Regions from separate parts of the Shewanella sp. cp20 genome, predicted to be linked through region 2. Evidence: predicted binding sites of a transcription regulator. Region 2 holds the regulator's gene; each other region holds the start of a gene.

Region 1 (10,085 bases), on a different contig from region 2:
TTTTGCTGAAAATCTTGCAGCAGGCTGGTACGCAACTCAGACTGTTCGAGATTAAGCGCAGCCAGCGCGCCCAAGCTATCTGTCATGTTAGCTGCCTGCTCATATTGATGCTGAGCCAGGCTCTGATGCGCATCCGAGGTCTGTAGCAATAATCCCAGACAAGCATTCTTAAGGGCCCTTGCTCCGGCGCTGTTAAAAGATAAGAGCTCACGATAACGTGCCAGCAACTCATCTTCACAACCTGAGGCGATCTCCTCCAGCATAAATTCGCGGGCCGATGCCAGGGCATCGAGATCCACTCGGCTCACCTGCTCTACCAGGGTATTCAGGCTTGGGAACTTAAGCACCTCGGCGAGCAGCGCCTGATCCAGTTGCTCGTCTAGCAGCAAACCTTTGACGCCATCGACCAAACGAGGGTCGACGTACATCGCCTTTTGCGCCTTAAGGTGCGCCACATTCTGCCAAACCGCCTGACTAAAGAGTGCCGCCGAGGCCTCCCACTTAGCCACCTCGCTGCTGGCGTAACGCATCAAGTGGATAAGTTGATCCACGCTATAGTCGAAGTTGAGCCTCACCGGCGCAGAGAAGTTTTGCAGCAGCGAAGGCACAGGTTGCTCGCTCATGTCACTAAACACCAACTCTTGCTCTGCCTCTGTGATACTAAAGACCTGGCTAAGGAGCGAGCGGCCATCGCTGCCGATAAGCTCGAGATCGAGCGGAATATGCAGCGGCAACTTCTCACTCTGCTCCGGCGTCGGTGGCGTGTGTTGACGCAGACTCAGGCGATATTCCTGTTTTTCGGCATCATAGCGCTCCTCAACCGTGAGTTCTGGAATACCAGACTGACTATACCAGCGTCTGAACTGAGTCAGATCCACGCCGCTGGCATCTTCCATCGCCGCCACGAAATCATCACAGGTGACCGCCTGACCATCGTGGCGCTCAAAGTAACACTTCATTCCGGCCTGGAAGCCCTGCTCACCCAAGAGGGTATGCATCATGCGGATCACTTCTGCGCCCTTGTTATACACAGTAACGGTATAGAAGTTATTCATCTCAATCACAGATTCGGGACGAATCGCATGGGCCATAGGGCCGCTATCTTCGGCAAACTGCTGGTTCTTTATGACCTTAATGGCATGGATACGGTTGACCGCCCTTGAGCCCACGTCTGAGCTAAACTCCTGATCGCGAAATACCGTCAGGCCCTCTTTCAGGCTCAACTGGAACCAGTCACGGCAGGTGACACGGTTACCCGTCCAATTATGGAAATACTCGTGCCCCACCACCGACTCGATGCCGTGGTAATCCTCGTCCGTCGCCGAGTCTTTGTCCGCCAACACATATTTAGTGTTGAACACGTTGAGGCCCTTATTCTCCATGGCGCCCATGTTGAAGAAGTCCACCGCGACTATCATGTAGATATCCAGATCGTATTCGAGATCGAAGCGGCTCTCGTCCCAGGCCATCGACTTCTTCAGCGAAGCCATGGCATGGTGTGCCTTGTGCAGGTTGCCTTTGTCGACAAAGACCTGCAGGGCCACCTCGCGGCCACTCTTGGTGGTAAAGCTATCGTCGAGCAGATCGAAGTCCCCAGCTACCAAGGCAAACAGGTATGCCGGTTTCGGGAAAGGATCTTCCCAGCAAACAAAGTGGCGATCGCCTTCAAGATCGCCACTATCAACTCGGTTACCGTTACTCAAGAGGTAAGGAAACGCCGCCTTGTCGGCTTCGATACGCACCTTGTAGACCGCCAGTACATCGGGGCGATCCAGGAAATAGGTGATGCGTCTGAAACCCTCTGCCTCACACTGAGTACAATAGGCGCCATCAGACATGTATAAACCTTCTAAGGCCAGGTTAGCCTGGGGATCCAGCTTAGTCACTATAGTCAACTCGAAGTCAGCTAAGTCGGTTTCTATGCTTAACTGGCCATCGGTGACGCGATAATCATGAGTCTTACCATTAAGCAGTAGCTGGCTCACGCTCAGCCCTTCACCATCAAGCTCTAACGTCTGGCCGGCGTCGTTTAAACGCTTCACCTGACTCACCGCGGTGACCTGAGTATTGGCACCATCGAGCACGAAAGAGAGATCCACATGAGAAATTGTGAAATCTGGTGCGCGATAGTCTTTTAAATATTTGGCCTTAACCTGTGCCATTTAGATTCCCTCATCTGAAAAGATTATAAAAAAACGCGCCAATAGCGCGTTTTTAAAAAATTTGGCTCAATATTATTTCGCCTGGTTTTTAGCCACTCTTTCCATATCCACTAAATCCAGAGTGATATAGACTGTCTCGTCGAGAAATGCGTCCGGCGCCTTCACATCTTCTTCGGCGTCATCCAGAGACTTAAGTGCCTCTAGCCCTGCCACCGCACGGCGCTCGTTGAGGCGAACAAGTTGCTTCTCATCGTTCGCTTCGCGCTCGGCCACACGCTCTTTCTCTACCAGAGAGACGCTGGTTTCTTTGTGGCTCTTCTTAAACTCGGCAATATCTTGATCGATATAGCCAAATTCAACATCTTTCTTGATACGTTGCTGGTGACGCGAATCAAGGTTGGTCACTAGCTCGGGGGTGATATCCCCAAGCGTACCGTATTGGGCCACAGGCACCTTATCCCAAGGCAAGGCGTTGGCTTCCTCGGCTTCACCGTATTCGCCCGGCTCGAGAGCACTCGGGAACGGAATATCCGGTGTCACACCTTTGAGCTGAGTGCTACCGCCGTTGATACGGTAAAACTTGGCGATGGTGTACTGCACATGGCCGATAGGCTTGTCATACATATCATAGATACGGCCCAGGCTCTTATGCTGCTGCACTGTGCCCTTACCAAAGGTCGACTCACCCACGATAAGCGCGCGATCATAGTCTTGCAATGCGGCGGCGAAGATCTCTGACGCCGAGGCGCTGTAACGGTCTACCATCACGGTCAACGGACCAGAATAGGTCACACGGCCGTCGTTGTCGCGATTTTGCGACACCTTACCGTTAGCATCACGGATCTGCACTACCGGGCCTTGCTCGATAAACAGGCCTGTTAACAGCGTCGCTTCGGTTAATGCACCGCCGCCATTGCCGCGCAGGTCGATGACAACACCTTCAACCTTAGCCTCTTTGAGCTTGACTAACTCTTTGGTGACATCTTGAGACAGGTTCATGTAGAAACCTGGGATCTTAATCACCCCGACCTTGCGGCCGGCATAATTACCGGTTTCAGGCTCGATCACCTCTGAGGTCGCGGCGCGATCTTCTAAACGGATCTTGTCACGTACTATGGTCACGTCGATTGGCTTGGCAGATGAGCCGCCCTTCTTAGGTAGGATCTGCAGAATGACCTTACTGCCCTTAGGCCCTTTGATCAGCTCGACCACGTCATCCAGTCGCCAGCCAATCACATCGACTATCTCTTTACCTTCCTGGCCGACACCCACGATACGATCTTCAGGCGCCAGCTTTTCGCTGTTAGCCGCGGGACCGCCAGCCACCAGGCTCTTGATCACTGTGTAGTCGTCATCCATCTGCAGCACGGCGCCTATGCCTTCGAGGCTCAGGTTCATCTCCATCTGGAAACGTTCGGCGTTGCGTGGCGACAGGTAACTGGTGTGCGGCTCGACGCTGCGAGAGAAGGCGTTCATCACACCTTGGAAGACATCTTCACTCTTGGTCTGGCTAAGACGCTTGATAGCATTGTTATAACGCTTCTCGAGCACCTTAACGATCTCATCCCAGTTTTTACCGGTCAGCTTAAGGTTTAAAGCATCGTACTTGACGCGTTGACGCCACAGCTCATTGAGCTCGGCCTCATCTTTTGGCCAAGCGGCTTCGTCTCTGTCGTACTGATAGCTGTCGCCGGGGGCGTTGAAGTCCATCTCTTTGTCGAGCAGAGATAAGGCGTAGGCAAAGCGGTCATAACGACGCTGCTGCACCAGATCGAAGATCTTGTAGGCGGCAGTGAGATCGCCGCTTTTCAGCATGTCGTCAAATTGGGTCGCATAAGGCTTGAAACTGTCGACATCACTCTGAAGCAAGACATTGCGGCGATAATCGAGCTGCTTAAGGTAACGCTCGAACACCTGCTCGGAGAAGGCATCGTCCAGATCGAATCTATGATAATGGGCGCGAGTGAACAGACCCGTCACTCGCTTGCTCGCTACTTTATGTTGCGGCTCTTGCGTTAGAGAGGGCAACTCGCTAGATGGAATACTGGGCGTCAGTGCCCATGCCGAGAATCCTACAAAGATGCTGGCAATGGATGCTGCCAGAGTGAGTTTTCGCATCAACAAGTTACTCCTTTTAAACGATGAACAGTTATAACAGGATATGCTCTACCGGGACTTTTACCGTCAATCCTGAATCTAACTGTACTTGAACATCTTCTTTCTTGATGTCCAGGACAACACCTGCAACAGGTGATTTACCTAGTTTGACACTCACGCGTTGATTTGGTTTCAACTCGGTCAGTGTTGCCGGGGTTAAATCCTTGGCTTCAACCTGTGGCTTAGCCGCTTTAGGCGCTGGTTTGCTGCTGCGCTTAGGCTGTGGCTTCTTGAAGGCTTTCTTCTCAGACTTAGGACCAGGCTTCTCGGCCTTTTCTGCCGCCGCTTTCGCAGCACGCTTTGCCTTAGCCTTCTCTTGACTCTCCTTCAGTGTAGCCTGTGCATGGTCAATATGCTCTTGCTCAAGCTCGCCACACTCGTTGCCGTCAAGATCGACACGCTGTGCCCCAGCCTTAACCCCTTTCAGGTAACGCCAGCTACTGGTGTAACGGCGTAAGGCGATTCTTAATTGCGTTTTACTGACTTTAGAATCATCAGCTAACCTTTCAGCCAAGTCTTGAAACAATCCTATTTTTAGAGGCTTAGTTTCACCTTCAGCGATAAAGCATAAAGGAAATGTTTCATATAAATACGCAAGAATTGCGTTGGTGTCGGTCAACTTTTCTGTTGATTCCATCATTACTTCCACAGTTTAAAAGGGACTATCACCTCGCCGGGTTAACGTCGGCACTGGCGTGTCGTTCATATTGGTTAGACATCGGGTCGCTTACATGCCGCTAGGCGGCGACCACACAATCCAACATACCTTATCAATTACAGTCAATAAACGCCATGTATTCATTTCAACTAATGAAAAATCTCACGGCGTGTTTTTGAATTCATCAAGCGGCCTATTATAAGGGCGCGCCAGACGAAAGCGACCATCAATTGTGCAAAATTGGTTGTAGTTTAAGCAAATAAAGCCTTTTCCAGACTTTTTACGCAGGACTCTAGCCCCAATTGATCCGCCTCGTCGAAACGAGAGAAGGAGGGGCTATCGATATCGAGTACGCCGATCACCTGACCGTCACGGCGCAGTGGGATCACAATTTCCGAGTTACTGGCGGCATCACAGGCGATGTGGCCGTCGAAAGCATGGACATCTTCGATACGCTGAGTGGTATCACTCTGGGCCGCCGTGCCACATACCCCCTTCCCCATTGGAATACGGGTACAAGCCACTTTGCCTTGGAAGGGGCCCAGCACCAGCTGATCACCTTGCAGCAGATAGAAGCCGACCCAGTTAATATCATCCAGATGCTCGTTGAGCAGCGCCGAGAAGTTTGCCATCGCCGCGACGAGGTTATCTTCGCCGCTAAACAGGGCTTCAACTTGACGGGTAAGCGTCGTGTAACAAGGTGTACTCATACAAATTTCCTAACAATTTATGTTTTCGTTTCAGCTTTCTTGGCGGGTTTCTTTGCCGGTGCAGCCTTGGTTGCGGCGCCGCCTTTCAAGAGTCCCATGAGCTGATCTTTATGTTCTGCCATGTAGAAACAAAGTTGTTCTAATGCATTTTCATCTAAGCCTAAATCAACTTGCTCAATAAAAGGAAGAAGATTATCCGCGATATCGAGCATCTTATCGTAGGCATCCGCCTCCTTCTTAGATGTGAATGTCATCTTCTCCACCCCTTCTCTGACTACGACAAATTTCGTTATAACTGCCATATTCGCCCTCACACTGTTTTTATATACAGTTGTAGAATCTCATAAATACAACTTCTTATGCAAGTCTCAAACTTTATCTGTTAGAATCTGCGCAACTATTGGCGCCGGATTTAGGCGCCACCTTATTAGGTATTTCAATAGATTGACTATAGTAATATCTTATAGGCAATAGATTACTGGTCTATATCAAGAAATTCACACTATTGATATAGCCTTAGATGACAGGAAGCGCCCCAGAACAGATATGAAAACAGAGGTGTTAGATAAGAGTATCGTTCTTTGCCGTGCTTGCGATCTGGTCGTGAGAAAACGCGCCTTGCCAACTGGGGTGCGGGCCCTGTGCCCACGCTGCCATACCAATCTCTATGATACCCCCTACTGCTCCGTCAACGGCATGTTAGCCCTGTGTATCACTGCGCTGGTGCTCTATTTCCCCGCCAACTTTTTTCCTGTGCTTGAGATGCATTTTCTAGGCAGCATTCGCACCACCACCATAGCCGGAGGCGCTATGGCCGTGGCCGCTCAGGGCTATTGGGTGGTGGGCATTGCCGTATTGGTGGCGGCGGTGATCGCCCCTGGGCTGCTTATCCTATCGATACTCACCCAGGTCCTGATCGTCAAATACCGACTCAAGACCCCTTTCTTTCGCAATATCTATAAGAAGCTGCTGAAGCAGCACAGTTTATTGGCGCAGCTCTCCATGCTTGAGATCTACATGATCAGCATATTCGTCTCGGTATTTCAGCTCTCCGATTACACCGATCTCTATTTCGGAATCGGCACCTTCTGTTTCACCATGTTGTTTATCATGGTGATCTTCATGCAAAGGGAATATGACATAGAGCATATGTGGAGCGTGCTGGATGAGTAAGCTCAGCAGGCCTCCCCAGGGCGAATCATTGGGGCTGACCAACTGCCCTACTTGTAAGTTTCTGTGCCATCTCGATCAGGGCAGCTGTCCACGCTGCGGACAGGCGGTGCAGAGCCGCGATCGCACCAGTGTGCAGAAGAGCTGGGCGCTGCTGATCACCGCCGCCATCTTGCTTTTTCCGGCAAACCTCTACCCCATCACCATCATGACCAGTCAGGGGCAGGTACGCCAGGACACCATCTTCAGCGGCATCAACCACCTGGTGCACCTAGACCTTTTACCTATTGCCATTATTCTGTTTACCGCCAGTATCTTAGTGCCCATGTTGAAAATTTTTGGCCTGGCACTTTACCTGACGGCGATCAGCTATCGCCTGCCGATCTCGAAAAAAACACTCATGGCAGGCTTTCATATCATCGAATGGATTGGTCGCTGGTCCATGCTGGATCTGTTTGTGATCTCCATTACCGCGGCGCTCATTAACATGGGACAGATTTGGGATGCCAAGCCGGCGCCGGCGGCCACCGCCTTCGCCTTGGTGATTCTGCTAACACAGCTGGCCGCAAAAGTATTAGACACGCGTTTACTCTGGGACCGATTGGAATCGAAAGATGACACAAATTGAAACACCAAAAGTCGTTAAGAAAAAACTCTTCTCTCCCATCTGGCTACTTCCTCTGATCGCTCTGGCCCTGGGAGCTTGGCTCGGGATCAAGAGCATTCGCGAGTCCGGCGTCGAGGTGCGCATCCATTTTCCCAGCGCCACAGGGATAGACGTGGGTAAGACGCTGGTCAGATACCAGGGCTTAACCGTGGGTAAGGTGGTTGATATCAGTATCGACGATCAACTCCAGGGCGTTTATGTGGATCTGCTGATGGATTATCGCTCGACCCCCTTCCTGCGTGATGAGACCAAGTTCTGGCTGGTGACCCCTAAGGCATCGATCACGGGTGTCGAGGGGCTAGACGCCCTCTTCTCGGGTAACTATATCGCCATCCAGCCAGGCGAAGGCGATTACAAGAACGAGTTTACCGCCGAAGATCAGGCCCCGCCGGTGGCGCCGGGCTCAGATGGTTTGATGATCGAACTCACCAGCCCATCCCTCGGCTCTTTGGATGTGGGCTCACAGGTGTTTTACCGTCAGATCCCGGTCGGCAAAATAGTCAGCTATCGCCTGGTGAACGACGACAGCATCCTCTTTAACGCATACATAGAAAAGAAGTATGCCCACCTGGTAAAACAGGACTCACGCTTCTGGAATGTCTCCGGGCTGGCGCTGGACGCCTCGCTATCTGGCATCAAGGTCAAGACAGAGAGCCTCTCGGCCATACTCGCCGGTGGCGTCAGCTTCTCTTCACAAAGCAGCAGCGAGCAGGCGAACGTCAATCAGACCTTCACCATCTTCGAGGATAAAGAGCATGCCCTGGGCGGCATTAGCTTCAGCCTCACGGCCGATGACGCAGATAGCCTAAGCACAGGCGCCGACATCGTCTATCGCGGCATCACCATAGGCCAGATCACCCATACCCAGCTGACCGAGTCGGGCGTGACCTTCGATGCGAATATCGCCACCCAATATGCCGAGCTTCTCGGCACAGACAGTCAATTCTGGCTCGAAGGCGCCGATCTATCGCTTAGCGGCATCAAACATGCCAGCCGACTGGTTACGGGGAATGTGGTGGCCTTCATGCCCGGCAACGGCGAACATCAGGCCAGCTACCCACTGCTGACCAAGGCCCCGCAACACACACAGCCGCCCCTGTTGCTCAGCCTGAGCGCCGAGGAAAACCCAGGGATCAGCGCAGGCGCCGAGGTGCGCTACAAACAACTGCCCATAGGTCAGGTCGACGGTGTCGAGTTTAAACCTGACTTTTCCGGCCTAGCCTACCGCATCCAGATCTGGCCCGAATTTGCCAAGCTGATCCATCAGGGTAGCTACTTCGTTGCCGAATCGGCCCTGGCGATCGATGCCTCCCTGGACGGCATCAACGTCAATACCCGGGATCTGTCCACCCTCACCAAAGGCGCCATCAGCCTGATGCAGGGCCACAGTAAGAAATTAGTCAATCCTAAGAGATCACTGCCGCTGTTTGCCAATGCCAAGCAGGCCGCGGGTTACCTCGCTAAGCAGAATCGCCTCAAGATAGTGCTTGCGAGTCCAGATGGTGCCGGGCTCGCCGCCCACTCCCCTATCTACTATAAGAAGATGCAGATCGGTGAGGTGCAAGGAGTCAACTGGCGTGCCAGCAGCGAAGACTTTGCCATCGAGCTGGGTATCGACAAGCAGTTCGCCTCGCTGGTTAAGCCAAGCACCATCTTCTGGCGTAACAGTGCCCTGAGCGTCGATGCCAGCCTAAATGGCGTCAAGCTGGATGTGGCGCCGCTAGAGGGCGCATTAAAGGGCAGCGTATCCCTCGGGCTGCTGGATAAAGACGATATCGGTAACCAGAGCCACCTCTATGGCTCAGAGACCTTGGCCCGCGCTAAGGCAACCCCCATCAGCATAGTGTTCGATGCCAGCACACGCCTGAGTGCCCACGCGCCGATCCGCTATCAGGGCCATCAGATAGGGCAAGTCGAGAGGGTTAAACTATCCCAAGACTTGCACAGTGTCAGCGTCGACGCCTACCTCTATGGCGACTACGCAGCACCTTTCCTGGCCGACGATGCCCAATACTTTATCGTCGACGCCAATATCTCCCTCTCAGGCATCACGGCCGCCGAGACCCTAATTACCGGCCCCTATGTCTCCGTGCTACCGGGTGAGAGTGGCAATACAGTGCATGACTTTATGGGCAGCGTCGAGTCCCCGGCATTACTCGCTCAAGATGCTCTCACCTTCACTCTAGTGGATGACAACCTAGGCTCGGTCAAAATAGGCACCCCTATCATCTTCCGTGGTATCAAGATAGGCGAAGTCAAGCAGGTACAACTGTCCGCCACTGGCACCCAGGTCGAGATGACAGCCCAGGTGGCCAGCGGTTATCGTCATCTGATCAATCAAAGCAGTCAGTTCTGGGATCTGTCGGGCATCAAGGTCGATCTCGGCCTCTTCTCCGGCGCACAGATCGAAACCGGCTCACTGGAGACCATCATCGCCGGTGGTATTGGCGTGGCCACCCAATCGGCGACCACAGAGCAAAATCGCATCGGTCAGCATCAGATCTTTAGCCTGCAGCCCAAACTGGATCCCGATTGGTTAAAATGGGCGCCAAATCAACAAA
Region 2 (10,085 bases):
CTTCCGAGAGTACCTGCACCACTATGGGCATGAAACCATGGTCTTTGCCACAGAGCTCGGCGCATTGCCCTCGATAGATGCCGGGCTTGTCGATACGGGTCCAGGCTTCATTGATAAAGCCTGGGTTTGCATCTTTCTTCACCGCGAAGGCGGGAACCCACCAGGAGTGGATCACATCTTCTGAGGTCATCAGGAAACGGATCTTACGATTGACCGGTAGCACCAGGGGTTTGTCGACTTCCAGCAGGTAGTGTTCGCCTTTGTCCTCCTTGCCCTCTATCTGTTCTCTGGGAGTGGCGAGTAGGCTGTAGTAGCTAATGTCTTGATCGAAGTAGCTGTAGTGCCATTTCCATTGGGAACCTGTGATCTTAATGGTGAGATCGGCATTGCTGGGATCTTCCATGGCGATCAGTGTCTTGGTGGCTGGGATGGCCATGAGGATCAAGATGACAAAAGGCACGATCGTCCAGGCGATCTCTACCTTAGTGCTCTCATGAAAGTTTGCCGCGACGGCACCCTTAGAACGCCTGTGGTTGATGATGGAGTAGATCATCACGCCAAAGACGACCAGGCCTATGGCACAACAGATATAGAGAATCGTCATATGCAGGCTAAACACCTTATTACTGATCTCTGTGACCCCTGATGTCATATTCAGGGGCATATCTGCTGCGAGTATGGTGGGCGTAAATAGCAACGCCAGCAAACAACACAACACTTGCTTCACTAGACTTCTCCTCTGTCAATTGCGAAGGCAACTACAAAGAAGAGCCACACAGTATGTCTCGGCTCTATGCAAACTCTTCAGTTCCCAAAAAAGCAACGATGACTTCAAAGTGCGTCGGTGGTGAAACTCTTGTTCTGTTGGTGGTGACCACGCTTGCACTTACGGCTGAATATATCAGACCAATTTCAGCTTCCGTGGGCGAGGTGTTACAGGATTATTTTCGCCGCTCAAGCCGACAACCAAATTGTGCGATATAACAAATAATCGTTGATATCTATTACTAACTTAATGGCTGTTTAAATATTGATCAAGATCACTTTTATTTTATTTTGCTAAACAAAACAGACACAAAAACGCCCCTTGCGGGGCGTCTGTATGGAAAGGTAGTGCGAGGATGATTAGTGTAGCGAGCTAAACAGATTCGAGGGCTGACCGCTGCGATCCTCTTGGGAAAACGGGCTGGCAGGTAAGTGACCGTTCGCATCTTCGATCACTACCCCTAATGCGCGGGTATTCTTGGCGACGATCTGCAGGCGACGACTATCACGGGCATCCAAGGTTTGCGCCCAGCAGATCACCGCACTGGATGTACCACTTGTGAGGGCTTTTTCCATCGCCCACAGAGTTTCGACCTCATCCTTGGTGTGCACAAGTAATATACGATCCATGCGAACACCTCCGTCGGCCAGCATCTGTTTGTAGCCTATGTTTGGCGGGCTGATCAGCACCACCCATTGCCCCTGCTGACTGAGTCTGGCCAGTTCCGGAGTGAGGGCCTGGAGCTCCTGTTTGCCCTGAGTCGAACTTGCCGTCGTGGAGATAGTGTTTCTATCGCCGCGCTTAAGCGAGCTGTCGAGATCGACCCACAGCCCTGGATGGCGTGGCGCCATGCCCATGAGGTTGTTCATTGCCAGTCTCCATTTCGAATAACGCCAACGGCCAGGCCTTCGATACTCAGGCTCTGAGTGGTGAGATCGACGACGATAGGGGAATATTCTTCGTTTTCTGCATGAAGGAATACGGTGCTGCCGCGCTTCTCGAAGCGTTTAACTGTGACATCGTCTTCCACACGGGCAACAATGATCTGACCGTTTCTGGCCTGTTCGACCTTATGTACTGCCAGCAGATCGCCTTCGAGAATGCCGATATCTTTCATACTGTCACCCTTGACCCTCAGCAGGAAGTCGGCGCTGGGGCGGAACATGCTTGGATCAACCTGATAGTGTTGCTCCACATGCTCCTGAGCCAGGATTGGCTCACCGGCGGCGACCTGGCCAATGAGAGGCAGACCGAGATCTTCAGGCTCTTCCTCTTGGGTCAGCTTAATGCCGCGTGAGGTGCCGGGCATGATCTCGATGCAACCTTTCTTGGCCAGCGCCTTGAGGTGTTCCTCGGCGGCATTGGCACTCTTAAAGCCTAAGCGACGCGCAATTTCCGCACGGGTAGGCGGCATGCCGGTGTCGGCAATATTGCGTTTAATCAGATCTAAAATCTCGGCTTGTCTCGGGGTTAAGGGTCTCATGATTAATCCTGTCTTTCCATACAGTACCTGTCAGTATATACAGTATTTTATACAGTGCAAGTATTAACCAGATATTCTGTCAGTCTCATCAAGCGATTAGCGCGTAAAGCGCAGGCGGCTAGTCTCGTTGAGCCTGTTCTAGGGAGACGAGTAGATGATGGTAATCGTCGATGGCCGGGAAGTCGGCAAACTGCTTGTGCGGCTTCTGGCTGTCGGGGTTCTTGATCCCTAGCTGATAGCCGACGCCGGCTTTTTGGGCCGCCAGTAGAATGGGCTCACTGTCGTCGATAAACAGACAGCGGCTGGGATCCAGGGAATACTCATTAAACAGGTGACGCCAGAACTCGGGATGCTCCTTGGGATAGCCGGTCGTGTGGCTGGAGAGCATCTCGTCTAGCCCGCTAGCCAGCTCGGTATGTTTGAGCTTCAACGCCAGACTGTGGGGATGGGCGTTGGTGACTAAGATGCGTCGCTTGCCGTATTTGGCGAGCGCGCCGAGAAAGGGCATGCTGTCCTGACGCAGCTGGATCCTGTCGACCAGGGTGTGATGCAGCGCCAGAATGTCCAGACCCAACTCCTGTTGCCAATATTCGAGGCAATACCACTCCAGGGTGCCGAAGACCTTGGCATAGGCACTCTCTACCAGTTGCTGGGCCTCGGCCGGTGGGATCTGCCGCTGCTGACACAAGGCCTGAGGCACCAGGCTGAGCCAGAAGTGGTTGTCGAAATGCAGATCCAGCAGGGTACCGTCCATGTCTAACAATACGGTGTCTATCTTATTCCAGGGAAACATAAAGGTCGTAAAAAAATTCCTTGGTTTGAGTTGTGGATTAGGCCCATCATAGTAAGATTGAGTGGTTAAGCAAACGCCATTTTTCAGGAAGTTCAATGTCGGACAAAAAGCCGCAGATCCTACATGCCGAAGTTGTTGCCCAGAGCCGTCTGTTTCAGATAGAGCAGGTGCATTTAAAATTTTCGAATCAGGTTGAGCGTCAATATGAGCGCATGAAGGGTAATACCCGCGGCGCCGTGATGGTGGTGCCTGTGCATGGCGAGGAACTCCTGTTGGGACGCGAATATGCGGCAGGCACCCATAGTTACGAGTTGGGCTTCCCCAAAGGCTTAGTGGATCCTGGGGAGACCCATGCCCAGGCGGCCAACCGAGAGCTGCAGGAGGAGATCGGCTTTGGTGCTCGTAAGTTGACCCATCTGATGGAGCTGAGCCTGGCGCCGGGCTACTTTGCCAGCAAGATGCAGATCTTCGTTGCCGAGGATCTGTACGAGAGTCGATTGCAGGGTGACGAGCCCGAACCCATAGAGCTGGTGCGTTGGCCATTGAGCCAGTGGTCTGAGTTGTTATTAGAAGATGACTTTTCCGAATCTCGAAGCGTTAGCGCCTTGTTTTTGGCACAGAAACATCTAAAACTAAAGTAGTTAATCCGAATTATCATATTAGGCATTGCCAGATGTAGGCTGTTGGAGTTGTGATGAAGCCAGAAGAGTATGTTGAGCAGGCGATTTCGATTGCCATCGAGGCGGGAGAAGCCATTAAAGGGATCTACCTCGAGGGCAGTTTTGACAAAGAGGTGAAATCCGACAATACCCCGGTGACCTCTGCCGATATCGCGGCCCATAAGATCATCGCTTCCCAGCTTAACAGTCTCACCCCTGAGATCCCGGTTTTATCCGAAGAAGATGCCGATATCCCCTATGTCGAGCGCGCCGACTGGCAGCGCTACTGGTTAGTCGACCCCCTAGATGGCACAGGCGAGTTTATTGCCGGTAGCGGTGACTTCTCGGTGATCATCGCCCTGGTCGAGCACAATCGCCCTATCATGGGCGTGGTTTATGTGCCTATGACGGGCGTGGTCTATTACGCCATTGCGGGGCTGGGCGCCTATAAGCGCAGCAGCAAGGGCGAGGTGCGTATCGCCAGCAAACAGCTCACCACAGACGATGAGCCTTGTTTGCGCCTGGCGGTGAGTCGTCGTCAGGATCCCCAGTCTGTATTGAAGCTTTTCAATCATCCTAAACACTGCGAGCTAGTGGTGCTGGGCGGTGCGGCGCTTAAGAGCTGTCTGGTGGCAGAAGGCCGCGCCGACTGTTATGTGCGTATCGGTCCCACGGGCGAGTGGGACACGGGCGCGGCGCAGATCATTATCGAAGAGGCAGGCGGCCAGGTGATGGATCTCGAGCTACAGCCACTGAGTTATAACGAGCGTGAATCCTTGGAGAATCCCAACTTTATCGTCGTGGGATCGACCCACCTGCCATGGGACGAGCTGTTAACCCGTGAATAATCTCCCTCATATTTCTATCAAGGCGGCTGGTAAGCACCAGCTGCAGGCGCTCTATCGTCTGGAGCAGGGATTATTTGGTGCTCATGCCTATCCAGACTTCTTCTTTCGTCAGAGTTTCGACTGCTGGCCAAGCGGCCTGCGAGTCGCTTGTGACGAAAATGAATGTCTACTGGGCTACATACTGCTGGCCAGGAGCGAACGGGTAGACAGTGCCTGGATCCTCTCGGTCGCCGTCGATAGTGCCGCTCAGGGGCGAGGCATAGGCAGGCGTTTGATTGTAGAGTCCTTGGGCGCGCTACCCGCTAGCGTGACACAGGTGAAGCTCACCGTGGCGCCGGATAATCCTGCCAGGCACCTCTATGCCAGGCTAGGCTTTGTCGAGCAAGGGCTGGAGGCCGACTACTTCGGTCCAGACGAAGACAGAGTTCTCATGACACTCAGCCGATAAATTTCCCTCTTTTATTCTGGTCGCCGAAAAATAATCTTATTATGAACATTGTTTTTTATTTTGCTTGCTGGTAACTTGAACGCAACTTGACAGAGGGATGGGGCCGAGATGGCAAGACGTAAGGAACATACTCATGATGAGATTCGGGCGATGGCAACCGCCGCCGTGTTGCAGCATTTGGCGGTCGAGCCACTCGATAGCCTGAGCCTGCGCAAGGTGGCTCAAGTTGTCGGCTATGTGCCCAGCACCCTGGTGAATCTCTTCGGGAGCTATCAGGGTCTGCTGCTAGCCGTCGCCGAGTTGACGCTGGATCAGCTATACCAGCGCCTGGCTTCTAATGCACAAGTCTCTCAAGCCTATGACTCGAATCCACTCGAGGCAATGGCCAACGCCTACCAGCAATTTGCCTTCGAGCAGCCTAGAGCCTTTCAGCTGATCTTCGAGCTTAAGGCAACCGATGAGCAGGGGCTGAGCGAGCATCATGCCCGGCTTATTGCGCAGCTGTTTGCCTTGATAGAGTCTTGCCTGGGCGAGCTGTTGCCCGAGTTATCCGGTGAGCAACGATTACTGGCGAGCCGAGCCCTGTGGGGGGGCGTGCATGGCCTGGTGTGTCTGGCGCTGGACGATAAGCTCTTTGCTCCCGGAATAAGTATCGAGGAGGCCATTCGCCACCATATCGCGGTTCAACTTAAAGGATTGGGTTATCACAAGGAGGCGTTATGCTGTTAACCAAGCGGTTTTTTCCCTATTTTGCCACTCAGTGCCTGGGGGCACTCAACGATAATATCTACAAGAATGTGCTGCTTCTGATGGTGACCTATAGCCAGATAGAGGATCTGCCCATCAGCGTCAACCTGTTCGTTAACCTTGCCGCCGGCGTGTTTATCCTGCCTTTCTTCCTGTTTTCCGCCCACGCGGGAGTGGTGGCCGACAACATGGATAAGGCCAAATTGATCAGACGCTTAAAGCAGCTGGAGCTGGTGATCATGTCCTGCGCGGCCATGGCGATTCTGAGCCAGAGTTATATGGTGATGTTAGTGCTGCTCTTCTTAACCGGCAGTCAGTCGGCCTATTTCGGGCCGGTAAAATATTCGCTCCTGCCTCAGGCCTTGGCGGAAAATGAGCTGGTGACGGGTAATGCCTGGGTAGAGATGGGTACCTTCTTATCGATCCTGATAGGCACACTCAGCGCCGGGCTTCTGGTGGCCAGCGACAAGGGCATTATCGCTACCGCGGCGACCGTGTTTGTGCTGGCCGTTGCCGGCTACCTGGCCAGCCGGGCGATTCCCGCCATGCCGCCTCAAGGCGCGATCACTAAGATTCGTTTCGCGCCCTTGTCGGGCACCTGGCGCAGTATCGCTAAGGTCAGAAAGACCCCGAGTATCTGGATGGCGATCCTGGCGATTAGCTGGTTCTGGTTTCTCGGGGCGACCTATCTGACTCAGTTTCCCAACTTTGCCAAGTTGCATCTGCATGCGGATGCGACCGTGGTGTCGCTCTTGTTGGCCCTGTTCTCTATCGGTATCGCGGTGGGCTCCTTTCTGTGTGAGCGTTTCTCTTTTGGACACGTGGAACTGGGTCTTCTGCCCTTCGGTGTGGCCGGGCTCACCCTATTTGGCGTGGATCTGCTGTGGTCACTCCCGGAGTTGCCGGCCCAGGCCGAGACCGTCTATAGCTTTAGTCGCTTCATCGCCGAGTCGCAGCATTACCGGGTGATGTTTGCCCTGTTTATGGTGGGGGTGAGCGGTGGTCTGTTTATCGTGCCTCTGTATGCCTTCATTCAGTCGCGCGCCGATAGGGGTGAGTGTGCTCAGGCAATCGCCGCAAACAACATAATGAATGCCCTGTTCATGGTGGTCTCGGCAGCGTTGTCTATTCTGCTGTTGGAGGGCCTAGGTTGGGCCATCACAGATCTCTTCTTATTGTTGGCGCTGCTCAATGCCGTGGTTGCCCTGTATGTCTATAGTCAGGTGCCTGAGTTTACCCAGAGATTTGTCAGCTATCTGCTGAGCCATATTTTGTATCGCGTCACCGTGACCGGCCGCGACAAACTCCCCAGCGAGGGCGCCGGCATCATAGTGTGCAATCACGTCAGTTATGTGGACGCGCTGATCATCATGGGCGCTTCGACCCGTCCGATCCGTTTCGTGATGGATAAGTCTATCAGCGAGATGCCACTGCTTAAGTATCTGTTTCGCCACGCGGGAGTGATCCCCATCTGTTCCCCGCGTCAGTGTGAGGCAACCTATAATCAGGCGTTTGAGGCTATTCATCAGGCGCTGGCCAATGGAGACTTGGTGTGTATCTTCCCCGAGGGGCGCCTGACCCCTAACGGTCAGCTGGGCGAATTCCGCCCCGGCATCGACAAGATCCTCGCCCGCGATCCTGTCCCAGTGATCCCTATGGCGCTAAGTGGTCTCTGGGGCTCCTACTTCAGTCATAAGGATGGTCATGCCCTGAGCACCAGACCCAAACGCTTCTGGTCTAAGATATCGGTTGATCTCGATGATGTGGTGTCGGGTACCGAGGCTAACCGCCATCTGCTGCGCGAGCGGGTCGAGGCCATGCTGCCCTCATCCTAGCGGCTTGCCGTTTTTGCTAGAAAAAGCCAGGCATGATGCCTGGCTTTATGTTTTCGGTGGTTTAACTTTATAAGGTTTTAGTGTGCTAGCGAACGGCGTATTCATCCAGCCATTGATGCATGGCCTTATGGTCGCCCTGGAAGATCACCCGCTCGGCTTTCTTGGCTATCTGATACTGATACATGGGATCGTAATATTTGCTCAGTAGCAATTCGATCCACTTTAGGTGTGCCTGGGTATCGCCACTCTGCAGCTGCACCGCCAATGCGTCTCTTATCAGCTGCTGCAGCTCGTCGTGTTGTTTACCGCCGAGGCGTTTCTTGATGCCTGAGATGCTGTTTGCCAGATACTCACTAAATGCGTCGAATCCGGCCTCTTCGCCCAGGCGCTCGATATAGCCCTTGTGCATCTTATGGACATATTCGTCCAGCAGGCGTGTCAGCCTGGCCTCGAGCGGCTCCTCAAGGATGACGACGCTGGCGGTCTGCATCCCCATGTAGAAAGCCTTGGGTAGCGCAGAGCGTCCGATGAGATAGCTCTCATCTTCTACCAGCAGATCCCGCGCGGCGCTCTGTTGATGTTTCAACAGGGCGACCCCTAAGCTATTTTCGAAGTTGATCTGCGTCGGCTGCGCCTCATGGTAGCGACCGAAACTCGAGCCCCTATGATGGGCGAGCCCTTCGAGATCGACCGCCTCTTGCCGCTGCAGCAGAAAGTCTGTCTTACCGCTGCCGGTTATGCCGCTGAGGATCAACATAGGTTTCACCTCTGGCGCCCTGTCTATGGTGTCGATAAGGAACTGACGCATCGCCTTATAGCCGCCTTGAATGTAGGGCACGGCTCTACCAGCCTCGGCTAGCCATTGCTGAGTTAGCTGAGAGCGCAGTCCGCCACGAAAGCAATAGAGATAGGCTTCGGGATGGGTGTCGAGATAGGCGAGCCAGGCATCGATCCGCTGCTTTTTGACTTCGCCGCATACCAGGGAATGACCGAGGGCGATGGCGGCGTCCTGGCCTCGCTCCTTATAACAGGTCCCCACTTGTTGCCTTTCATCATCTTGCATCAGGGGACGATTGCTACTGGCGGGAAAGGCGCCCTTGGTAAATTCTATGGGAGCGCGTACATCCATGATGGGATGGTCAGATGCCAGGATGCGAGCATATTCACTCGCGGGGATAATCTTGTCGTTTAGATGGCCCATTAGATCAGTTCCACCAGTGGCTGCGACTCGGTTTGAGGCACTAGCTCACCAATACATTGTGTGGGCAGCCCCTCTTTTTCTAGCAGAGCAAGCAGCTCGGCCTCATGGCTGTTTGATACGGCAATCAGCAAGCCGCCACTGGTTTGCGGGTCGCACAATAGGGCTTTCTGCTCGTCGTTTACCAGGGGAAGATGCTCGCCGTAGCTGTCGTAGTTGCGATGGGTGCCACCTGGAATGCAGCCAAGCTTGAGGTAGTCCATTGCCTTAGGCAGCATGGGTAGGGCGCTCAGATCGACCCTGGCCGCCAGCGTTGCGCCTTGGCACATCTCGATGAGGTGGCCTGCCAAGCCAAAGCCTGTCACATCTGTCATGGCATTAACGCCTGGGATCTTGGCGATGGTGGCGCCTATCTTGTTCAGCTGACACATGGCGTCAGGGGCAATATTGATATCTTGCTCGGCAAGCTTCTTCTGCTTCTGCGCCGTTGTGAGTATGCCGATACCTAGCGGCTTGGTCAGATAGAGTCTGTCACCTGTCTTGGCCGTGTCGTTCTGTTTGAGTTCGTTTAAGGGGATCTGGCCTGTTACCGCGAGGCCGAAGATAGGCTCTGGTGCATCGATACTGTGGCCGCCAGCCAACATGATACCGGCATCTTTACAGGCCTGACGTCCGCCATCGACCACCTGCTGGGCAATTTCCGCTGGCAAGACATTGACCGGCCAGCCAAGAATGGCGATGGCCATCATGGGCGTGCCACCCATGGCGTAGATATCGCTGATGGCATTGGTCGCTGCGATTCGCCCGAAGGTAAAGGGATCATCCACTATCGGCATGAAGAAGTCTGTGGTGCTGATGATGCCTGTCTCGTCGTTGAGGCGATAAACGGCGGCATCGTCACGAGTCTGATTGCCTACCAGAATGTTTGGATCGTCAAAGCTGGGTAGCTGAGAGGCCAGTATGGTGCCCAGTACCTTAGGTGAAATCTTGCAACCACAGCCAGCACCGTGGCTGTATTCGGTGAGTTTAATCTTTTCTACTGACATAACCGCAAACTATCTCTGGATAAAATGGAGAGCCGCTCATGATAGACCCATAGGTGCGGCACTTCAATCGCCTAACTTAGATATGAATGGCGGGAGGCCGCTATCATTCCTGTTTATTTCAGAGTAAAAAAAGGCCACCCCTTGGGATGGCCTCTTCGAGAATGGGTTAGGCAAAGCCTGTGGTGAGTGACTTCCACTGTTTCTGGCGCGTTAGCAGTTCCTGTTTCAGGTGCTCTACCTGCTGCATCAGCTGATGTGTGGT
Region 3 (10,085 bases), on a different contig from region 2:
TGTGCACCAGTTGCTGATCGAGCACATAGGCCGACTGCTCCTGATAGTCTGAGCCGGTACCGCTGCGGTTATGGATATAACGCATGGGCACCAGCTGTCCTCCCTCCTCGCTGAAGGTGCTGATGACGGTGCGCTTATCCCATAGCATCAGCAGGCTGACATCGCTGTCGAAGCGGTATTGGTACAAGTTATCCTGGGGGGGGGGCAGTTGATAGCGTGCCTTGCCCAGTTCTATGCTGCCATAGTTCACCTGATACTCCGCCGTGTGCGGGGTCAAGGGGGATTCATCGGCCTGCGCGCTTAAGGCAATGGCACAGAAAGATGAAATCATGAGTGCGGATTTGAATATCGACAAGGCCTTCTCCCGGTCACGATAAGTTAAAAGGGTAATGCAAACACTAGGGTCGCCAGATCCGGCTGCCACTCATACTTGGACAGCTTTACCCGACCTCGGTTCACTTCTATCGCTTCACTTCTTAATCTCTGCATCTGCTCGATAAAATGGGGGCTGGTCTCGGGAAAGGCGATCTTGCCCTGGCTGTTGATCACTCTATGCCAGGGGAGCGCTAGCGTATCGGGCGCCATCTTGAGGGCGCGAGAGACATAGCGTGCTCGCCCGGGGAGGCCGGCGAGATCGGCTATCTTGCCATAGGAGCTGACTTGCCCCTCGGGGATCAGGGCAACCACGTGCCATATCTTGGCCATGGGCGATAACTGTGTCTGATTCACGCTGCCTCCGTTCTGGCCCTAAGGCATCTTATCGTCACGGTAATGCTAGTTATACCAATCGTAATAAATAATGGATCATTCTAGCTTGTTAAAACGCTCGATAACTGCATTAATATTTTTAATTGTAGAATAACTACTTATCTAAAAATCTTGCTTTGTTCTCAAGCGCTTTTCCTGCGCCATTTCTGATCAAATACTTACTGTGATTGGTATTAGCCTGAGTTGAATGTGTCTTGCCAGGTGTTTGCAGATGCAATGGCTATGTTCTGATAGTAAACCAGTTTCTAGATAATTTCTAAGGGTAACGGGGTGAGTGAAGTGAAGGCTTGAAGGTATAACCGTCGCAGGTATTAGCTTGAGCATGGATGGAGTGGGATGACAGACAGGTCGATGGGGCTTTGACCTGTCTGTTGCTTGATCATCGGTTTATTGCCTGTGTGCTAATACCGAGATAAATCTCACCTTTTTTGATAAGCGTTTTCGACTAGCTTTTTTAACTGGCATCTGTCGACTAGCTGTGTGCGCCTAAGGCATTAGGCTGCGCCGGCGATAACGCCTGTTTGGCACCGATACGATGAAACAGCACCAGCCCTATGGCGGCCAGCAGACCGAATCCGCCTATGATGTACCACATTAAGGGGGGCTGGTTTGCGCCCTTGGCGACCTCGGCGTAGAGGTAGCCAGATAGCGGGCCGGCCAGCAAGAAGCCGATGGCCGATGAGACAAAGTAGTAACCCATAAACATCGCCTTCTTATCCTGCGGGGCAAAGCTGGCTACATATTCCTGGCTCTTAGGTGAGGCCACCATCTCGCCGATGGAGAATACCAAGATGGAGGTGAGTACCATGGCGCCGCCCATGAGTATGCCGTGGGCGAGGCCCCCCAGCGCCGTGCCTAGCCCTAGAATCAGGGTGCCAGCCACCAAAACCGGCAGCGGACTGAATCGTTCGGCGATGCGGCTCACCATCACCTGCATCAGCACGATAGAGAGAAAATTGAGCCCGATAAGGTACTCGGGGTTTATCTGGCGATACTGCAGGGCAAACTGCTGGGCATATTGACTGACGAGCTCTGGCGCTTGCGCGATAGTCCCTAAGGCTGCCCCGAGTTCTTCTCTTGGGATCATCACCTTGGCATGCACCAGATCGAAATAGGCGTCTGATAGGCTCAGGCTACCGGCGCCATAGGCCTTTGCCGCGCCAAGCAGTTCGTCACCGAGCAGAGTGATATCCACGGGGGCGAAGAAGTCGAGCAGTCCGGGCCAGGGGGCGAGCATGGCGACTAGGTCCGAGGTATCGACAAAATCGCGAATATAGATGGGCAGGGTGATGAAGATCTGTTGGTAGACCATCCAGAAGCCGGAGAGGATAAGCAGGTAGATCACGAAGGGCTTGTTGCCAAGGGCGATCTTCTGTCTATACCAGGGCTGTTGCTTGTCAGATTTGGCGAGGGCATTCCAGATCATATGCAGGCTAAACCACACCAGGTAGATGGTCAGGCACTGCTCGCCGCTGATCCACTTGGCGCCGTAGGAGAGCAAGATCACTAAGGTGCCGAAAAACAGCAGGGCGAAACGAGCGTTGCCCAGCACCTCTTGAATGTCCCTGAATACCTGAGACAGTGACTTGCCCCGCTGCTGGTGAGGATCGGTCGGCTCGTGATAGAAGAAGAGCGCCGGAATGAAATTTATGCCGATCCAGATTGCCGACATGATGAAGACCCAGTCCCAGCTGATGGCGCGTACATAGCCGGCGATGAAAGGGCCGAGGAAACCACCCACGTTCACCATCATATAGAAGATGCCAAAACCCAGGCCGCGGTTGGTATGATCTGTGGTACGCGCCACAGTGCCTGTCACCACAGGTTTAAAGCAGGCTGCGCCGATGGCGACCCCCATGAAGGCAATGAAGAAGCCGCTAAAGCTACTTACCTGACCCAGCAGAAAATAACTGGGGCACATGATGGCGTAGGCGATGAGAAACATCTTGCGGTAACCGTAACGGTCGGCGAGAGCGCCGGTCAGCACAGGAAACAGATAGAGAAAGAAGGGGATCATTCCCTGCAACAGGCCACGCTCCTGCTCGCTAAAGCCCAGTCCGCCTTGGTGGGCGGGAGAGGTCATGTAGAGGGAGGAGAGGGTAAAGAAGCCATACCAGGCGAGTCGCTCGAAGATCTCCATGGTATTGGCCACATAGAAGGTGCTGGGCAAGGGGGTACGTGTAGGGTTCGACATTATTATTCTCGTATATTGTATACATTTGTCTTTTCATGCTATCGGCTTGGGTAATGAAATACAAGTCGGCGGGTTGTTGAGGTGGCGAGGAAGCATCGATTGCGGTTGCCTTTAATGTGATTTAGGTCATAATGGCGCCACTTTATATGCCAAATTTGATTAACCAGAACCTGAGACTATGCCTGTACTCGATATATTGACCATTCCTGATGAGCGCCTGAAACGTAAGGCCAAGCCCGTAGAAGACATTGCCGCCGTGCAAGGTTTTATCGATGATCTGATCGAAACCATGTACCACACAGACGACGGCATAGGGCTAGCCGCCACCCAGGTGGGCAGTGAACACGCTATCTTAGTGATCGATCTGTCTGAGGATCGCGATCAGCCCATGGTGGTGATCAATCCAGAGTTCGTCGAGCGTTCGGGTGAGATTGTCGGCGAAGAGGGCTGTCTCTCTATTCCAGGTTACCGTGCCAAGGTGACCCGTTTCGAGAAGGTAAAGGTCAAGGCGCTCAACCGTCAGGGTGAGGCCTTTGAAATAGAGAGCGATGATTTCCTGGCCATCGTGCTGCAACACGAGATGGATCATCTCGACGGTAAGGTCTTTATCGAGCATCTGTCGCCGCTGAAGCAGCAGATCGCGCTCAAGAAGGTCAAGAAATACCGTTGATCGACGCCGATAACCGATAAAGCCACCTTAGGGTGGTTTTTTTGTGCCTGCACGGTGTGAGTCCCGCTCCTTGGCTTCAATGAGCTACTGCAACGGATTGTCGTTAAACAGCTATCTTTATCCACCGATAAAAATCAGTGCCTAGCTTACCCTCTTGCTTAAGGTTGAGGAAGAGACAGAGGCTAGGGCAGAGAGTGCGGCTGGCGCCGTCAAGCAGTGGAAGGATCTCGAACGAGCACCCGTTTTCGGGCTTGCGATCTGCCCATTTATAAATATACTGTATTTATATACAGTATTATTTCGATTTCCATGTTTAAGGTAAGCAGGGTTAGGGCTGCCTGGGAAAGATGCCAGATTTATGTCGTGGCTCTGTCACTCAGACGCGGTAAAGTTGCGCTTAAGTCGCGGTTCAGTCGTGACTAGATCATGATTGAGTCACGATTAGCTCTTGGCATCTTAGTGTTAACAACTCAGGGCTCACAACTCAGCCATCCCTTAAGCGAATCGAATGAGAGCGGGTGCATCATGGCCTTGGCAGATCTTCAACTTGAACGTTTACTCCAACGCGCCGATCTTTGGCGTGGCGACGCCTATCATCCCCAGCAAGAGGGGCAGGATAGCGGTTATCCCGAGCTTAATCGCCATCTAGGGCAGGGAGGCTGGCCTAATCAGGGGCTATGCGAGATCTTCTCTGCCAGCGAGGGGATTGGCGAGCTGAGCCTTGTACTGCCGCTGATGCGCCGCCTGATCCCTAACATATCGCCCGAAGGCAGTGCTGCCGGGCTGGTGAGCCTGGTGGCGCCGCCTCACGTGCCTTATCCCCAAGCGTTAGCGATGCAGGGGATAGATATCAGCCGCCTCTTGTGGATCGACACCCAGACGGTGAAGGAGCAGCTATGGGCGCTCGAGCAGATCTTAACTAGCGGCGTCTCGCCTCTGGTCTTATGTTGGCTTAAGGAGCTCAGTGTCAGTCAGGCCAGGCGCTTGCAGCTTGCCTGCGAGAAGGGCGAGAGTCTGTGTCTCTGTTATCTGCCAGATAAGATGAAGGAGCAGGCCCATCCCGTGCCGCTGCGTATCGCCTTGCAGGCTAACACCGAGGCAGGAACAGATAGGCCGCTCGAGACCCAGGTAGATATTTTAAAGCGCCGTGGTGGTTGGCCGGCGCCGCGTTTTTCCTTATCGCTTCTGCCCGAGCTATTGGCTCAGAGCCTGATGCTCGATGTGGCTACAGAGAGGGGACAGAAGAAATGGGAGGATGAGCTGGATAGGAAGCTGGATAAGCCTCAGGAGAGCGCCCAAGTCTTGCAAGGTCCCTGGAGTGCTTAGATGCTGTGGCTTGCGGTCTATTTCCCTCACTGGTTACTTCAGTATCAAGGCTACCATCAAGGTTTGCCACGCGACAGCGAGCTGGCCCTCTTCGAGCGTCAGTCCAGTCAGATCCTTATCGCCTCAAGCGTCGCGGCTAAGCTGGGGGTTGAAACGGGTCAGAGTCTGGCGACCGCCCAGGCGCTGAGTCCATCGCTGCAGTTATTAGCCTATGAGCCCTCTTTGAGTCAGGAGGCCAGCCATTGGCTGTGCCAGTGGAGCTATGGTTACAGCGCCAGGGTCGTGCCGCCCGTCTGCCCGTTCCAGCAGGTCAGGCAGAAGAAACCGAATGAGTCGCCGGGCCTGACAGACATCTTGCTGCTGGAGGTCGGCTCGATGGCGAAGGTTTTCGGCGGCCTGGAGAGACTCATCAGCCAGTATCATAAGACAGCCCAGGGTTATGGGCTCGAGTGCCAGTTTGCTCTGGGGGAGAATGCACTGCTGGCTCAGCTGGGGGCCAGATACCGGCCTATGTTCTGGCAGGCCGGTGAGCCATCAGATGACTATAAGCCGCTGTCACAAGAGAATGAGCCGTTGTCACAAGAGAATACGCGATTACTGCAAGACAATGAGCCGCAGGGCATGTCAGTCGCGTCTGCCTATCCCCAAGGCGCAGAGATTGAAGAAGTAGCCCCCGAGGTGTTAGCACACCAGGCCTATGGTCAGGAGGGGCTATCACAGGAGGAGCTATCACAAGAGGAGCTTGTTCAGATCACTCTCGCCCAAATCGCGTCATTGCCGGTTTCAGTCTTGCCATTGCCGCAACATGTGTTGCAGGCCCTTGAGAATATGGGGCTGACCCAGGTTAAGGCGCTGCTTACCTTGCCGCTCAAGGAGCTTGGTGAGCGTTTTGGCGAGACCGTGCTGACCCTACTGGCTTGCCTCAAAGGTCAGCTACCCCAGGTGCATGAGTTTTATCAGGTGCCTGAGTCTTATCGCCACAAGCTGGCCTTGCTCTATGAGGTGAGTCACCTCGAAGGCTTGGCCTTTCCCCTTGGGCGTATGCTAGGGACGCTATCGGCCTATCTTGTACAGCGTCAACAGGCGGTGCTGGCGCTGTCATTAACCTTAGTGTTTCGCGATCTGAATCTAGCCCCGCTGCGCTGTGAGATCCGTTACCCCTTCGCCGAACATAGGGCCGACGCCCTGCTGAAGCTTTGCCGCGTGCAACTGGAGCGTCTTACCCTGGAGTCGCCGGTGACTAGCCTGGCGATTCAGGCCGATACGCTGGTGGCACTGTCGGTGCAGACACCCCATTGGTGGCAGGGTGAGGGGAAGAGCGATGCCAGTATGCGTCTGTTATCCCTGCTTGAGGCGCGTTTAGGGGCAGACAAGGTTAAGGGACTTGAGAATCACAGTCATCACCTGCCGGAGCAGAGCTGGCAGAGCCGCAGCCTTTCTCAAAACCGTCTGGATGCCCAAGGGCGCAAGGGGGCGAGTCAGGATGCTATGGTCTCAGGGAGCAACCTGTGCGCCGAGCCAAGGGCCAGCTATCAGGGGAAGACCCGTGCGCTGAGCGAGGAGGCGACCTTGTTTACGGATCTGTTTCATGGCCTGTGTGACGGCCGCATTCGGCCCAATTGGTTACTGCGTCAGCCTGAGCCAATTGCGCAGGAGTCGGTGAGCCTGCTCAAGGGGCCGGAGCGGCTGCATAGCCCCTGGTCGGCGAGTCCGCCGCGGGATTATTATCTTGCCCGTCGACATCATGGCGGACTCTGCTGGGTGTTTCGCACGCCTGAGGGCTTATTCCTGCAGGGATGGTTTGGTTAATGCGCACCCAATCACAGTACGCCGAATTACACGCTCTCTCCAACTACAGCTTTTTGCGGGGGGCCTCTCACCCCCATGAGCTGGTGGAGCAGGCCAAGCGCCTGGGCTATCAGGCGCTGGCGTTGACCGACGAATGTTCTTTCGCCGGAGTGGTCAAGGCCCATGAGGCGGCTAAGCGCTGCGATCTAAAGTTGATCTTGGGCGCCGAGTTTCATCTCGATGAGGGGCTGTTTGTGCTGCTGGCGCCCAGTCGTCTGGCCTATGGCGAGATCAGCGCCCTGATCACCCAGGCCAGACGGAGTCAGGGTAAGGGCGAGTATAGGGTGAGCCTAGAGGCTATCCTAGCACAGCAACAGAGCCTACTGCTGTGGCGGCCACCGACACTGGCGCAGTTTAGGCAAGGCAGTGGGGGGGCGAGCGCAGAGCCCGATATGTTATCTCGCTATCGTGAGCACATAGGAGGCATAGCCTCACGGCTGGTTTCGGCCTTTTCGGGACGCCTGCATCTCTTGATGGAGCGACTCTTGCTGCCGGGAGAGGCACTTAACCTACAGCAATGGCAATGGCTGAGTCAGGCCCAGGCGATCCCCTGTGTGGCGGCCGGAGGCGTGCGCATGCATGAGGCGGAGCGTCAGCCGCTGCTCGATATCTTGACCTGTATCGCCCATGGGCGGGATCTCGACAGCGGTGCGGCCCTATGCTCCATCAACGCCGAAGCCAGCCTCAAGCCAATAGCGGCGCAGCGTAAACGCTACCCTCAGGCGTGGATCGATAACGCCCTGGCGCTGGCCCGTCGCTGTCATTTTTCCCTGGATGAACTCAAATATGAGTACCCGGTGGAGGTGGTACCAGCGGGCATGCAGGCCAGTGAGTATCTGGCGCAGGCGGTGCGGGAAGGGGCCAAACGGCGTTTTCCGGCCGGGGTGCCCGCTAAGGTGAAGATGCAATATGAGAAGGAGCTGCAATTGATTGCGGCGATGGCCTATGAGTATTTCTTTCTCACCATCTATGACATCGTCTGTTTCGCCAAATCCCAGCAGATCCTCTATCAGGGGCGAGGCTCGGCGGCGAACTCTGTGGTCTGTTACTGCCTGGGGATCACCGAGGTGGATCCCACTAAGATCAACATGTTGTTCGAACGCTTTATCTCTAAGGAGCGTAACGAGCCGCCGGATATCGACGTGGACTTCGAGCATGAGCGGCGCGAGGAGGTGATCCAGTATATCTACCGCAAATATGGCCGTGAGCGTACCGCGCTTGCCGCGGCGGTGATCTGCTACCGTTTCAAGAGTGCCATGGGCGATGTGGGCAAGGCGTTGGGGATAGATGCCGAGCAGATCGCCCTGATGATTAAGCGTATAGATCGCCGGGATCCCAAGCATCACTGGACGACTCAGCTGGCCGCCATGCTGCCAGACTCGGGGCGCGGACGCATGTTGCTGCCCCTGGTGCAGACGCTGATCGGTTTTCCCCGTCACCTGTCACAGCACGTAGGCGGTTTTATCATCTCGGCGGGCCCCTTGTCTGAGCTGGTGCCCATTGAAAATGCGGCCATGGCGGAGCGCACCGTGATCCAGTGGGATAAAGATGATCTAGAGACCCTGGGGCTGCTCAAGGTGGATATCCTGGCGCTGGGTATGTTGACGGCGATTCGCAAGACCTTTGCCTTGCTGAGCCGGCCCGGGAAAGGCTTTTCCATGGCCGATGTGGTCTGGGAGGAGGCCGAGGTCTATCGTATGCTGCAGAAGGGCGACAGCATAGGCGTGTTTCAGGTCGAGTCCCGGGCCCAGAGTGCCATGCTGCCAAGGCTTAAGCCTGCCTGCTATTACGACCTCGTGGTGCAGATCGCCATCGTCAGGCCAGGACCAATCCAGGGGGATATGGTGCATCCCTACCTGAGACGAAGGGACGGCCTGGAAGCGGTGGAGTATCCTAGCCCGGCGGTCGAGTCCGTGTTATCTCGCACCATGGGCGTGCCTATCTTTCAGGAGCAGGTGATCCAGCTGGCCATGGTGGCTGCCGGTTTTAGCGGCGGTGAGGCGGATCAGCTGCGCCGAGCGATGGCAAGCTGGAAACGCACCGGTGAGCTGGATAAGTTTGAGGCTAAGTTACTCAAGGGGATGGCGGCGCGCGGCTACAGCCAAACATTTGCCGAGCAGATTTACCGGCAGATCAAGGGCTTCGGCGAGTACGGTTTTCCCGAGTCCCATTCGGCCAGCTTCGCCCTGCTGGCCTATGTGTCGGCCTATCTTAAGCATCATTATCCGGCGGCCTTCTGCTGCGCCTTACTCAACAGTCAACCCATGGGGTTTTACAGCCCGTCACAGCTGATCCAGGATGTGTTACGTCACCATGTCATGGTGTTGCCGGTATGCGTCAATCACAGCGACTGGGAGAATAGTCTGGTGAGCCTGCAAGAAGGCGAGGAACCGGCGATCCGCCTAGGATTTCGTCAGGTCAAAGGCCTGAGGCATGAGGATATCAAGGTGCTTATCCAGGCGCGCCCAGAGGGGGGCTTTAAGCGAGTCGAGCAGCTCTATGAGATAGGTCTGTCTCAGGGCTGTCTGACCCTACTGGCCAGCGCCGATGCCCTGTTGAGCCTGGCTGGACACAGGTATCAGGCACGCTGGCAACTCAGTGCCTATCAGCCGAGCCTGCCGCTGTTTGATGAACTGCCGCCAGCTTCTAGCCAGGTGGTGTTGGCGCCTCCCAGCGAGATGGCGGCCATGCAGAGTGATTATCGCCACCTGGGACTCAGCCTGGGGCGCCATGTGATGGCACAGCTCAGGAAGCAGATGCCATTTAAAGGCTGTCTGCGCGCCGCGGAGCTATCAGGTTGTCGTCACGGGCAGCTGGTTCGCGTGGCCGGAGTGGTAGTGGGACGTCAGCGTCCGGGAACCGCCTCGGGCGTCACCTTCGTGACGCTGGAAGATGAGACGGGCAACATCAATGTGATCGTCTGGAGCGCCACGGCCAGGGCGCAGCGTCAGCCATTTCTAACATCAAAAATTTTAAAGGTAACCGGCGTACTTGAGACGCAATCTGGTGTATCACATGTTATTGCCGGTAGACTGGATGACCTATCTGGCATGGTGAATGATTTTGAGTCAAGCTCGCGAGATTTTCGTTAGTGCCGAGTGCCTTTGGAGCTGTGCTCAGTTTGCCTCTCCACTGTTTTCCTCTCTACTGAGTGCCTTTCCACCGAGCGCCTTGGCGTTACTCAGTTATGGTGCTTGTCATGGTACTTGTTATGGTTCTTGTTATGGCATTTGTCATAGTACTTTGAGGTATACTCACCGCTTGCATTTTACTTTCATT

What was found. Region 2 encodes LexA, which represses DNA repair genes until DNA is damaged. Its sites were predicted from a motif close to TACTGTATNNNNATACAGTA; they were not measured.
Region 1: DB48_RS17160 (YebG family protein) is a predicted target of LexA. The motif match lies at 6,001-6,020, and genes of this name have one in related genera.
Region 3: imuA (translesion DNA synthesis-associated protein ImuA) is a predicted target of LexA. The motif match lies at 3,908-3,927, and genes of this name have one in related genera.

The regions. Positions count from the first base shown of each region.
Region 1 covers NZ_JPII01000048.1:280,138-290,222, forward strand. The annotation lists gene pepN (aminopeptidase N) at 1-2,162, opposite strand, end outside; gene prc (carboxy terminal-processing peptidase) at 2,235-4,280, opposite strand; gene proQ (RNA chaperone ProQ) at 4,312-4,956, opposite strand; gene DB48_RS17155 (GAF domain-containing protein) at 5,229-5,687, opposite strand; gene DB48_RS17160 (YebG family protein) at 5,705-5,989, opposite strand; gene DB48_RS17165 (paraquat-inducible protein A) at 6,234-6,860, shown strand; gene DB48_RS17170 (paraquat-inducible protein A) at 6,853-7,485, shown strand; gene DB48_RS17175 (MlaD family protein) at 7,472-10,085, shown strand, end outside.
Region 2 covers NZ_JPII01000019.1:177,935-188,019, forward strand. The annotation lists gene coxB (cytochrome c oxidase subunit II) at 1-727, opposite strand, end outside; gene DB48_RS07735 (cell division inhibitor SulA) at 1,126-1,635, opposite strand; gene lexA (transcriptional repressor LexA) at 1,632-2,249, opposite strand; gene yrfG (GMP/IMP nucleotidase) at 2,368-3,042, opposite strand; gene nudE (ADP compounds hydrolase NudE) at 3,138-3,683, shown strand; gene cysQ (3'(2'),5'-bisphosphate nucleotidase CysQ) at 3,737-4,549, shown strand; gene DB48_RS07760 (GNAT family N-acetyltransferase) at 4,542-4,997, shown strand; gene DB48_RS07765 (TetR/AcrR family transcriptional regulator) at 5,106-5,726, shown strand; gene DB48_RS07770 (MFS transporter) at 5,717-7,579, shown strand; gene mnmH (tRNA 2-selenouridine(34) synthase MnmH) at 7,665-8,780, opposite strand; gene selD (selenide, water dikinase SelD) at 8,780-9,823, opposite strand; gene DB48_RS07785 (fatty acid desaturase) at 9,990-10,085, opposite strand, start outside.
Region 3 covers NZ_JPII01000047.1:19,173-29,257, forward strand. The annotation lists gene DB48_RS15525 (DUF3108 domain-containing protein) at 1-331, opposite strand, end outside; gene DB48_RS15530 (MGMT family protein) at 379-705, opposite strand; gene DB48_RS15535 (MFS transporter) at 1,241-2,962, opposite strand; gene def (peptide deformylase) at 3,141-3,632, shown strand; gene imuA (translesion DNA synthesis-associated protein ImuA) at 4,158-4,958, shown strand; gene DB48_RS15550 (Y-family DNA polymerase) at 4,959-6,767, shown strand; gene DB48_RS15555 (error-prone DNA polymerase) at 6,767-9,898, shown strand.